DNA from 4 places in the Clostridium sp. MF28 genome. Region 3 is predicted to be linked to each of the others. Evidence: riboswitches for the same ligand, from Rfam matches in the RefSeq annotation. Region 3 holds a riboswitch; each other region holds the start of a gene.
What was found. Region 3 has a riboswitch for S-adenosylmethionine ahead of AXY43_RS21995 (vitamin B12 dependent-methionine synthase activation domain-containing protein). Riboswitches for the same ligand answer to the same signal wherever they lie in the genome.
Positions count from the first base shown of each region.

Region 1 (3,129 bases), 1.1 Mb from region 3:
TAAGTGCTTTTAAATGCTTATCTGTTTTGCAATTAAAGTTATAAATTTTAATCTTAGTTGAGCACTCAATCTATTAAATTTCTATATATACTATTCAAATATATAATTATAAATTTCTCCATAATAAAAAGCCGTCTAGATTTAAGACGACTTTTTACCATTCTACAAAAACTTCTATTATATATATTGATAATAAAAATTCACTTAAGAATTATGCTATAGATTTTTTCTTATTTCATCTACTTTATTTAGTTGTTCCCATGGTAAGTTAAGATCATTTCTTCCAAAATGTCCATATGCAGCAGTTTGCTTATAGATAGGTCTTCTTAAGTCAAGATCTCTGATTATAGCTCCTGGTCTTAAATCAAATACCTTCTCTACTACTTCAACAATCTTATCTTCATCTACTTTTCCTGTCCCAAATGTTTCAACTTCAATTGAAACTGGCTTTGCAACACCAATTGCATATGCTAATTGAATTTCTAGCTTATCTGCAGCACCAGCTGCAACTAAATTCTTAGCAACCCATCTTGCAGCATATGCAGCTGATCTATCAACTTTAGTTGGATCTTTACCTGAGAAAGCTCCGCCGCCATGTCTGCCATATCCACCATAAGTATCAACTATTATCTTTCTACCTGTTAATCCTGAATCCCCTTGAGGTCCTCCAACAACGAATCTTCCAGTTGGATTTATGAAATATCTTGTCTCACTGTCCAATAATTCTGCTGGTACAACAGCCTCTATAACAAACTTCTTAAGGTCTTCCTGAATTTGCTCTAAAGTAACCTTCTCATCATGTTGTGTTGATATAACTATAGTATCAATTCTCTTTGGCACATTATCTTCATATTCAACTGTTACTTGAGTTTTACCATCTGGTCTTAAGTAACTTAATGTACCATTCTTTCTTACCTCTGTAAGTCTTCTTGATAATTTATGAGCCATATATACTGGAAGCGGCATAAAATCTTCAGTTTCATTAGTTGCAAAACCGAACATCATTCCTTGGTCTCCAGCACCAACTGCTTCAACTTCATCTTTTTCACCTTTCTTTGACTCAAATGCTTCATCTACTCCCATAGCTATATCTGCAGATTGTTCATCTATCGATGTAAGAACTGAACATGTATCACAGTCAAATCCAAATTTTGCTCTATCATATCCAATTTCTCTTACTGTTTCTCTAACTACCTTAGGAATGTCAACATAACAATTTGTTGTTATCTCTCCCATTACCATAACCATACCTGTTGTTGTGCAAGTTTCACAAGCAACTCTAGCCATTGGATCTTTAGATAGAATAGCATCTAGTATAGCATCTGAAATTTGGTCACACATTTTATCAGGATGTCCTTCTGTAACTGATTCTGAAGTAAATAATCTTCTCATATCTTTTCTCTCCTTAGATTTAAATATTATAACTATCTTCACGAATAAAATTATTTTATTAAAAACTATACATAGCTTTATAGAATAATAATCGTTTATAAAAACTTCACCTTATTTAAATACAATAAATAATAGTCAAACTATTTTATTAATTGTTTCTTTGTATAATTTAAGCATGCGCAAACTTAAAAAAATAAAAAAGCTCTTCGATAAGAAGAGCGCAATTTAGCAATCATTTTCTTATCTTGTAGAAAACTCTACAGGAATTGGCACCTTATATAATACAGGTTGCCGGGTTTCACAGGGCCCTTTCCCTCCACCTCTCTTGATAAGAGTAACATAATTCAATTTTCAAAAGTATTTTATCATATGCTGTATAATTAGTCAATATTATCAATCAATTTTTATATAAGATAAAAAATAAAAAAGAATAAACTTAAGTTTATTCTTTTTGGTGGAGGAAGATGGATTCGAACCATCGAAACGAAACGTAACAGATTTACAGTCTGCCCCCTTTGGCCACTCGGGAATTCCTCCATATTATTTTATTGGAGCTGGCAATAGGAATCGAACCTACAACCTGCTGATTACAAGTCAGCTGCTCTACCGTTGAGCCATGCCAGCATATAATTATTAGATTTAGTAATTTTATAATGGTGGGCACAACAGGGCTCGAACCTGTGACCCCCTGCTTGTAAGGCAGGTGCTCTCCCAGCTGAGCTATGCGCCCATTATAAATTGGTGGAGGAAGATGGATTCGAACCATCGAAACGAAACGTAACAGATTTACAGTCTGCCCCCTTTGGCCACTCGGGAATTCCTCCATATTATTTTATTGGAGCTGGCAATAGGAATCGAACCTACAACCTGCTGATTACAAGTCAGCTGCTCTACCGTTGAGCCATGCCAGCATATATATTAGATTAGTAATTTTATAATGGTGGGCACAACAGGGCTCGAACCTGTGACCCCCTGCTTGTAAGGCAGGTGCTCTCCCAGCTGAGCTATGCGCCCATTATAAATTGGTGGAGGAAGATGGATTCGAACCATCGAAACGAAACGTAACAGATTTACAGTCTGCCCCCTTTGGCCACTCGGGAATTCCTCCATATTTATTTTTTATACCTTGTTGCCTCATTTGCCGGTCAACAATGATTAGTATATCGGTAAAGCGATTTTATTTCAACTCCAATATACACCCATATAAATAATTTAAATTCATATTACTCTCTATTTCTACAATATGCTCTCATTTAATATGTTAATCCTAATTATTTTTTATTCTTTTGTTAATCTCTTGTATATCTAAAAAAGAAGATGATATTTCTTGAATTTTCTTATAATCTTCTGTTGTTAATCTCCTTTTTAAGATTTTAAATATTTCTATTAGGCTTTCATTATCATTCGTATCTTCATAATATTCTTTTATTTTACCTATATCAAATGCAGATAATTTTTTTATTATTTTTTCAAGTTCCTTTTTATTATCTGTAGATAATTGACTTAACGCTTTTTCTTTATTTATTTTATATAATGGCTTCGAATACGAAACAGTTTCTTGTACAACAACTTCTTTTGCAGAATTTTCATCTTGCGGTTGCCAATATAACAGAAAATACATGTTTATTATTATTGTAGGAACTAAAACCAAATACATTAAAACTTTTTTCATATGCACCTCCTTATTTACTATTAATTTCCAAAAAACATTTTTTTATACTATCTTCTGTTAATTAC
Region 1 covers NZ_CP014331.1:3,921,794-3,924,922, reverse strand. Annotated here, with positions in the region: gene metK (methionine adenosyltransferase) at 217-1,392, opposite strand; SAM riboswitch class I at 1,630-1,727, opposite strand; tRNA gene AXY43_RS17290 (tRNA-Tyr) at 1,845-1,929, opposite strand; tRNA gene AXY43_RS17285 (tRNA-Thr) at 1,942-2,016, opposite strand; tRNA gene AXY43_RS17280 (tRNA-Val) at 2,047-2,122, opposite strand; tRNA gene AXY43_RS17275 (tRNA-Tyr) at 2,132-2,216, opposite strand; tRNA gene AXY43_RS17270 (tRNA-Thr) at 2,229-2,303, opposite strand; tRNA gene AXY43_RS17265 (tRNA-Val) at 2,331-2,406, opposite strand; tRNA gene AXY43_RS17260 (tRNA-Tyr) at 2,416-2,500, opposite strand; gene AXY43_RS17255 (hypothetical protein) at 2,660-3,064, opposite strand.
Region 1: it holds a riboswitch for S-adenosylmethionine, as region 3 does, so the genes downstream of both, metK (methionine adenosyltransferase) here and AXY43_RS21995 (vitamin B12 dependent-methionine synthase activation domain-containing protein) in region 3, are expected to answer to the same signal.

Region 2 (3,129 bases), 710 kb from region 3:
AGTCTAAAGCCTGAAAGCCTAAGCCAGTTACTTGAAAATTACTTGCTTAATAACTATGCCTCTGTGACATCAATAACCGAAATTTCTGAGAAATTTGGATTTACAAGTGAATATATAAGTAAGATTTTTAAGAAATATACCGGAGTAACTCCGATAAAATATATCACTAGAATTCGCATTAATGAAGCCAAACAGCTTTTAATTAATCAGCCTGACTTGGAAATAAAAAAGGTTGGTGAATTGATTGGTTATAAAGATGCCTTCTATTTTAGCAGAGTATTTAAATCTAATGTAGGTGTGTATCCTAGCGACTATAGAATAAAACATTTAAATTATAACTAATAATTCTATATTGTTCTCATAATATTGTGTTTTACACCATATTAATTACTATCATGAATTTATCACTCCAAAGAAAAATAGAAGGCAAACTCTCATATTGACTGTTTGCCTTCTGCCTCTTAAGTAACTAACCAAAAACTTTTAATCTATCAAAACTTTTTCTTAGAACTAAGCTGAATAATTATTTTCTTTATTAACTAAATGACTCCTAACTTTCAAATGCTTGAGATAAGTCATAAATTATATCATCAATATGTTCTGTTCCTATTGAAAGACGGATTGTATTTGGTTTAATTCCTGACTCTGCTAGTTCAGTTTCATTCATTTGAGAATGTGTTGTACTCGCTGGGTGAATTACTAATGATTTAACATCAGCTACATTTGCAAGTAGTGAGAATATTTGTAGTTTATCAATAAATTCCTGTGCTTCCTTTGCTCCACCTTTAATTTCGAATGTGAATATAGAACCTGCTCCCTTAGGAAAATATTTTTTATATAAAGCATTATCAGCGCTCTCTGGTAGCGATGGATGATTAACACTTTCAACCTTTGGATGATTCTTTAAAAATTCTACAACTTTTAAAGCATTCTCAACATGACGTTCAACTCTAAGTGAAAGAGTTTCTAAACCTTGTAATAATATAAATGCATTAAATGGACTTATGCATGCACCCGTATCTCTTAATAAAATAGCACGAATTCTTGTCACATATGCGGCAGCCCCAACTGCTTCTGCGAACTTAATTCCATGATAGCTTGGATCTGCTTCTGATAATTGTGGGAACTTTCCTGAACCTATCCAGTCAAACTTTCCTGAGTCCACAATAACTCCACCTAGTGATGTACCATGTCCACCAATAAATTTAGTTGCCGAATGAACAACTATATCTGCCCCATGTTCAATCGGTCTAAATAAGTATGGTGTTCCAAATGTATTGTCCACTATTAGTGGTATTTTATGCTTATGTGCAATTTCTGCTAATGCTTTAACATCTAAAATATTTGAGTTCGGATTTCCAAGTGATTCAATTAAAATTGCTTTAGTATTATCTTGAATTGCATTTTCAAAATTTGATAGGTCAGATGGATCTACAAATGTTGTTGTAACACCGTTTGTAGGAAACGTATGTGCTAACAAATTATAAGATCCTCCATATATAGTTTTTTCTGCAACTATGTGATCACCAGCTTTAGTTATATTTTGCAATGCATATGTTATTGCTGCTGCTCCAGATGCTACCGCAAGAGCTGCTACTCCGCCTTCCAAAGCTGCAACACGTTTTTCAAAAACATCTTGTGTTGAATTTGTTAAACGACCATATATATTTCCAGCATCAGCTAATCCAAATCTTGCTGCTGCATGTGCAGAATTTTTAAATACATATGAAGTTGTTTGGTAAATTGGTACTGCTCTAGAATCTGTTGCTGAATCAGGTTGTTCTTGCCCTACATGAAGTTGAAGTGTTTCAAATTTTAATTTTCTTTCTTGATTACTCATAATTTGTTGCCCCCATTTTATATAATTTTTATTTCTAATATATTTACTATGATTTGTACGTTACCCTAATTTTCTAGATATTATATTTAGCTTTGAATTTGATTTTTATCACGACCCTAGAGAAATATACAAATAATTAGACATTTAGATAATAAAAGAGCTACTTTCTAGATAAGAAAGTAGCAAAAAAATATGTACATTCTTATCTTTCAGATAAAGTATCTGCAGGAATTAGCACCTTAAATTAAAATAGATTTTTAATTCAGGTTGCTAGGCATCATAGGGCCAGTCCCTCCGCCTTTCTTGATAAAAATTATTATATTATATTATTCTTAGTTGTTTACTATGATATAAAGTATACATTTTATTGCTATATATGTCAACAGTATTTTAAATTTTGTATGTATTTTTTATTAATTAGTTATTTTATCTAGAATTCACAGTCATATATTCTAAATAAACCCAGTCGCAATGTTTCTTTTCTACTTTACAAATATTTAATCTTGATAGATAATAATTATTATAAACGACATGGAGGTAATAAAGATGGAAAGTTTAACTTTAGAAGAAGGAATGAAAGCTCCTGATTTCACATTAGTAGGATCTGATAAAAAAGAACATAAATTAAGTGATTATTTAAATAAAAAAGTCATCTTGTACTTTTACCCTAAAGATAATACTCCTGGCTGCTCACAAGAAGCACAAGATTTTAAAAATGGTTTGGATGATTTTGAAATGAAAAATGCTGTTATTTTAGGTATAAGCAGAGATTCTCTAGCGTCTCATGATAAATTTATTGCAAAATATGAATTGCCCTTCATTCTTCTTTCAGATGAAAAAGAGGAGGTATGTAATCTCTACGGCGTATTAAAGGAAAAAAATATGTTTGGGAAGAAATCCATAGGTATTGAAAGAAGTACATTCGTAATAGATGAAAATGGGATTATATCAAAGATTTATAGGAAAGTTAAAGTTACAGGACATATAGAACAATTAAAATGTTCTATACAATAATTTAATTATTTAAAATATTGTATGATAATAAATAAAAAAAGATAGTTATTACAACTATCTTTTTTGCTTACCTCGCAACGTCCTACTCTGCCACACAGTCTCCCATGCAGTACCATCGGCGCTATAGACCTTAACTTTCCTGTTCGGAATGGGAAGGAGTGTTACCTCTATGCCATCATCACGAGATGCATAATTTACAGAAATCTTCGATTTCGTGTAAATTAGCACTCAGCGAACGAATGTGAGTCAAGTTTCCTTTGAAAAAAGACTCTTAG
Region 2 covers NZ_CP014331.1:4,294,999-4,298,127, reverse strand. Annotated here, with positions in the region: gene AXY43_RS18840 (response regulator transcription factor) at 1-342, shown strand, start outside; gene AXY43_RS18835 (O-acetylhomoserine aminocarboxypropyltransferase/cysteine synthase family protein) at 551-1,840, opposite strand; SAM riboswitch class I at 2,040-2,153, opposite strand; gene AXY43_RS18830 (peroxiredoxin) at 2,387-2,854, shown strand; rRNA gene rrf (5S ribosomal RNA) at 2,924-3,040, opposite strand.
Region 2: it holds a riboswitch for S-adenosylmethionine, as region 3 does, so the genes downstream of both, AXY43_RS18835 (O-acetylhomoserine aminocarboxypropyltransferase/cysteine synthase family protein) here and AXY43_RS21995 (vitamin B12 dependent-methionine synthase activation domain-containing protein) in region 3, are expected to answer to the same signal.

Region 3 (3,129 bases):
ACCCCCAGGTCAATGAATCCACATAAAGTATCTGCAAATTCTTCTTTAGTAACATCATATTTTGTTTCATTACCTATTGATAGTGTTGGAAGTCCTGCATTAGGCTGAACCATTACTGGAATATGTGATAAGCTGCATATCTTTTCAACAATTGGTTTTAGCTGCTTTGGCCCCAAAGAGCAATTAACGCCAAGTGCATCTACTCCTAATCCTTCTAATACAAGTACCATGGCTTCTGGAGTACATCCGGTGAATGTTCTCAAATTTTCTTCAAATGTAATTGTACAAAATATTGGCAAACTTGAATTTTCCTTTGCTGCAAGCACTGCGGCCTTAAGTTCGTATAAATCTGTCATTGTTTCAATTAAAATTATATCAACACCAGATTTAACCCCTTGAATTATTTGTCGTTTAAAAATTTCATACGCTCTGTCAAAACTTAGAGTTCCCATAGGCTCTAAAAGTTCCCCTATAGGACCTACATCCAGTGCTATATATGTTTCACTATTTCCTTTAGCTTTTTTTGCGATATTAACTGCCGCATCTATTGCTTCTTCAACTACTAAGCCACAAAGTTTTAGTTTAAGCTCATTAGCGCCAAAAGTATTAGTAGTTATTACATTAGCACCGCTAGATATATATTTTCTATGAATTTCTTCTATTATATATGGCTCTTTTAGATTTAAAATTTCAGGATTTTCTCCTAATTTCAGCCCTTTCTTTTGAAGCATTGTTCCCATAGCTCCGTCAAATATTAATATGTTATTTTTTATATATTCCCTAAGCCCCACAGATTTCTCCCTCTCTTCTAAAACTGCAATTTTTGTAGTTAGTACATTTTTTGCAGCTCTTTATTTTCTTTTTACTTCCACTATTTATTATCCCTATTATTGCTGTAACAGATTTCCTAGGAAATAGTAAATTGTTTTCTGATACAGTAAGTCCAATTTTTTTCTGAGCATCTAATGCCCTTAAAAAGCTACTTTGAACATCTAACGGCAAATCTCCATAACCTGGACTATACCTAAAAGTTATATCCTTATTATTCAATATAGCTTTTTCCTTAACAATCCTTTCTACATAATCACATACTTCCTCTACTGCCGTTGTAGCACAAGCATCTAATATAAGTGCTTTTGTTAAATTTATTTTTTCATATAATCTCGTTTTTCTTTCCACATCATTTCCCAAAGTTACTGCCATTAATACGCACTGTTTTGAATCTTTAAGATGCTCTTTTATATCTTTTCCATATAAAATTAGTTTTGTATTAACAACCTCTATAGCCTCATCAATCTGTATTATATCTTTATATTCATACATAAATCTTGGGGTAATTATCTTCTTGATTTCTTCTCTACATTCCTCAATAAGATTTACAATATTTTCATCTATATCCTGTCCTTTATATCCAAGATACCTAAGTACTTCATTCTTGTTTATCTGTAGTTTCAAATCTCCCATATATTAATCACCACCTTATTAATCTCAAAGCACTGCCATGTCCTATAAATTTTCATTGTTACTCTTTACAATTATTTATATAATCTTTCTTTTTGATAATTTATTTTAACAAAAAAAGCCTAAAGGTATTCCTTTAGGCTTAAATGCTTTTCAATACCTTATCTACCAGCTTTTACGCTGCAGGATTTAGCACCAAGTAATTCTATAAAATTTACCGGTTGCTGGGTTTCTTCGGGCCAGTCCCTCCACCACTCTTGATAAGTTCCTATATTTTTTAATTATATATTATAATATCTTGTTTGTAAATGTTTCATCTTTAACTTTAAATACTTCACTTAAAATATAAAATGTCTAAATATACTAACTTTATCTTTTAATTAACAGCAATATTATAGAAATCGCACTAAAAGATAAACTTATTAACATTATGTAATTTACGACTTGTACAGTAGTAAGACCTCTTTTCTCTAATCTAAAATGTATCTGGCTTCTATCTGCTTGATACACTGGTTTCCCTTCCGAGAATCTTTTAACAATGACAAATAAATTATCAAATATAGGTACTGCTAAAGCAAGTATTGGTATAAATAGACTTAAAACAGTTGCCTGTTTAAATGCCCCCTCCAATGCTGTTATACTTAAAATAAATCCTAAAAAATTAGCTCCAGAATCTCCCATAAAAACTTTTGCCGGGAATCTATTATAATACAAAAATCCCAAAATTGTTCCAACTAACATTATAGATACTAATGCAGAATCACTTTGTTCTAATATAATTGCTGCTAAGAAAAATGTTATTGCAGATATGAGGGATAACCCTCCTGCCAATCCATCCATACCATCAGACCAGTTAATTACAGTTGTAACTCCAAATATCCAAGTTATTGTAAGGATAAATTGTATTGTAGTGTTCAACTCTACATAACTGCCTGTAAAAGGATTTGTAAATCCTTGAAAAAAAACACCTGCCTTAAACACTAAGATTGCAGATAATAGCTGAATAACTAATCTTGGAAATATAGCAAATTCTTTTCCTTTAGTCTTATACCAGTCATCTATTAAACCAATTATTATTATCATTGTTGCTGCAACAAAAACAGTTAATTGTTGTAGCAGCTTCATATCATCCCTTGGGAATATAAAATATGAAACAAAAAAACCAAAATACAATGCTAAACCTCCACATAGTGGTGTTGGCACTTTATGTTGTTTTCTTTTGCTGGGCTTATCCGTGAAATGTAATTTGTTAGCTAGTTTCATAAGAAATGGCATGGTAATTAATGCAGTTATAAGTGAAATTACCATTGCTAATACATAATCCATCTTTCCTACTCCTTAGTTAAATCTACAGTAGTAAATTATATCCAAGTATTCCATCTTGGTTTACTTCCTATTTGATTATACTATTAAAGATATCTTATATCAATTACAAAATTATTACGGTATAATTAAAAACTAAGAACATAATTTTTTTCCTTTTAAAATACTACTTCTTTTTCACCTTTAGTTGTATTCCAATATTCAAAACTAACGCAATAGCTAATAAAACTAATGCAACTAACACGATATTATGTAAACCACCGTACATAATCTGCTTCAATTGTAGAGCTTCCTTTTTAAAACATTGATATATATTCTATTAACACCTCGATAGAAAGCCCTGGT
Region 3 covers NZ_CP014331.1:5,003,463-5,006,591, reverse strand. Annotated here, with positions in the region: gene AXY43_RS22000 (homocysteine S-methyltransferase family protein) at 1-791, opposite strand, end outside; gene AXY43_RS21995 (vitamin B12 dependent-methionine synthase activation domain-containing protein) at 781-1,464, opposite strand; SAM riboswitch class I at 1,620-1,728, opposite strand; gene AXY43_RS21990 (MraY family glycosyltransferase) at 1,831-2,787, opposite strand; partial or broken gene AXY43_RS21985 (MerR family transcriptional regulator) at 3,084-3,129, opposite strand, start outside.

Region 4 (3,129 bases), 1.4 Mb from region 3:
TTTCAAAATGGTGAAAAGTTATGTTTATAAAAGAGAATATAGCACTTGCGATAGCAGGTATAAAATCAAGCAAAATGCGTTCATTATTAACTATGCTAGGAATTATAATAGGAATATCATCTGTTATAGGGATTGTTTCTATTGGAAGTGCAATTACATCTACAGTATCATCTCAAATGGATAAAATGGGTGCAAATAATATAGACATTGGTATAGCGATAAAAAAAGAAGACGGAACTGCTAGTGGGAATGGGACTAGTAAACAGCCAGAAGATAGTGATCTTATAACAATGGAACAGATAAATTCATTTAATGAAGTATTTAAAGATAAAATTAATAGTATAAGTGTACAGGAACAATTAGGACAAGGAAAAGTAAAAGATGGATATTCTTATGCAAATGTAAGCACCACAGGAGTAAATGAAGGATACAAACAGGTTAAAAACTTGAAACTAATTAGTGGAAGATTTATCACTGATAGGGATGTTAAAGCAAATTCTAAAGTCGCTATAGTTTCTGATAAGCTTGTTAATAATATCTTTAAAGGAAAAACTGATCCGTTAGGTAAAGAAATTAAAGTCTATGCAAATGATGATATTCAGACATATGTTATAGCTGGTGTATATCAATATGAAAATTCATCATTATTTGGAATGGGTGAAGGTTCTACATCAGAAAAGGACAGAAGAACTTCTTTATATATCCCTATAACAACTGAAAAAGCACTACAAAAAAATAAAAACTTTGAGTATTTTACTGTAGTCCCTAAAATGGGGATAGACAAAGGGAAATTAGTTAGCGATATGCAAAAGTATGGGAATAAGATGTACAAGAATAATAAGAATTGGACATTAATGGTTCAGAATAATGAAGCTGATGCTGCAGAAATAACATCAGTGCTTGGTATGATATCTATGGGGATATCTGTAATTGCAGCTATAGCATTACTTGTAGGAGGAATAGGAGTAATGAATATAATGCTCGTATCTGTTACAGAGAGAACAAGAGAGATAGGAACAAGAAAGGCTCTCGGTGCTAAAAGTAGTCACATAAAGATGCAATTTATAATTGAATCAGTTATAATATGCACCATTGGTGGAACAATTGGTATAATACTTGGAATTGGGATGGGAATAATTGCATGTATAGTATTAAAATCACCAATATCGATATCTATTCCAACAATTTTAATAAGCTTTACTTTTTCAATGGCGATTGGTGTGTTCTTTGGATATTATCCAGCTAAAAAAGCGGCTAGCCTTGATCCGATTGAAGCCTTAAGATATGAGTAAGCAGTATGAAAAAGTAGTAGATAAAAAATAAAACACATATATCCTAAAGAAGTTTAATTCATCGAAGTTCACCTTAAACTAGTGAATAGTAAAAATTATATATTCTATAAAGAATGAATTGTATTATTTAAAATGTATATGCAAAATATGATTAGTGTTATGAAGGTTAAATTTGTGAAGATAGATATTTTATTAAGAATTAAAATATCTATCTGTTTTTTTATTTAGAAGAAGTCTTAAGGTAGGAATGAAACTTTCATAATTTAATTACATAGAAAGTCGATATTTTTACTAATAATTGTTGACAAGTTTCTGTAACTATGTATAATTAGTATTAACAAAAAAATATCTGGATAAGTTAATCTTATTAAGAGCGGTGGAGGGACTGGCCCTTTGAAGCCCGGCAACCTGAAAGATTTTATATAAAAATTTTTTCGTTGGTGCTAAATCCTGCAAGAGAATATCTTGAAAAATGAGAGGAATTAAGTTTTTGTAGAACTTATAATATGACTATAAAGTCACTTCTTGTTTTGGAAGTGGCTTTTTTTATTAATATTATTTCTGATATTAGCAATAAGTAATGCATTAAGCAAAGCAAATTAAAGGAGGCAAAATAATGACTTTAAAAAAATCTTTTGAAACAATCGCAGTCAGTGGAGTATCAGGTGGAGATAAAGAAACTGGTGCTATAAGCTTTCCGATATATCAGGCTGCTACGTTTAAACATCATGGTCTTAATAATAGCACCGGATATGATTATGCAAGGGCTCAAAATCCAACCAGGGAAGAAGCTGAAAAAACATTAGCTGTTTTAGAAGGTGGAAAATCAGCGATAGGGTTTTCTTCAGGAGTTGCAGCAATTACAGCCTGTATACATTTATTTAGGGCTGGAGATCATATAATCTTATCTGATGATTTATATGGTGGGACATATAGATTGTTTGATGATATTTTTAGGGATTTTGGATTAGAAGCTACCTTCGTTGATACTACAGTTACTAAAAATATATTAAATTCTATAAAGGAAAATACAAAGGCAATACTTATAGAAACTCCATCTAACCCTATGATGAAGGTAACAGATATAAAAGCAGTTGCAGAAATAACAAAAACAAATAATTTACTGTTAATTGTGGATAATACTTTTTTAACTCCGTACTATCAAAGACCACTAGAACTAGGAGCAGATTTAGTTGTTCACAGTGGAACAAAGTTTTTAGGTGGGCATCATGATTTACTTGCAGGGTTCATAGTAGCAAATGATGAAGAAATATTAGAAAAATTAAGAAGAATTCACATGTCAACAGGAGCAACTTTATCTCCCTTTGATTCATGGTTAATTTTAAGGGGTATAAAGACTTTACATATAAGGTTGGAAAGGTCACAAGAGAATACACTTAAGATAGCTAAGTTTTTAGAAGGTAATCCTAAAGTAGAAAAGGTGTATTACGTAGGTCTAGAAGGTTTTGAAGGCTATGAATTAAATAAGAAACAATCGACAGGTTTTGGGGCAACATTATCGTTTAGAGTAAAAGAAAAAGAATTAGTTGCCAAGATTTTAGAAAGAGTTAAAGTAATAAGATTTGCAGAGAGCCTAGGGGGAGTAGAGACATTAATAACATATCCATTTACTCAAACACATTCAGAGATACCGGAAGAAATTAAGCAAAGACTTGGAGTAGATGAATATCTGCTTAGATTATCAGTGGGAATAGAGAATATAGAAGATTTGCTAAAGGATTTAGAAAATGCTATAGGAAAATAAAGTTTATAATTAAAATAGAATGGGGCGTTAAATATGAATTTTGGAACTAAATTAATACATGCAAGTGGAGAT
Region 4 covers NZ_CP014331.1:3,612,954-3,616,082, forward strand. Annotated here, with positions in the region: gene AXY43_RS15740 (ABC transporter ATP-binding protein) at 1-30, shown strand, start outside; gene AXY43_RS15745 (ABC transporter permease) at 21-1,292, shown strand; SAM riboswitch class I at 1,654-1,771, shown strand; gene AXY43_RS15750 (trans-sulfuration enzyme family protein) at 1,909-3,057, shown strand; gene AXY43_RS15755 (trans-sulfuration enzyme family protein) at 3,091-3,129, shown strand, end outside.
Region 4: it holds a riboswitch for S-adenosylmethionine, as region 3 does, so the genes downstream of both, AXY43_RS15750 (trans-sulfuration enzyme family protein) here and AXY43_RS21995 (vitamin B12 dependent-methionine synthase activation domain-containing protein) in region 3, are expected to answer to the same signal.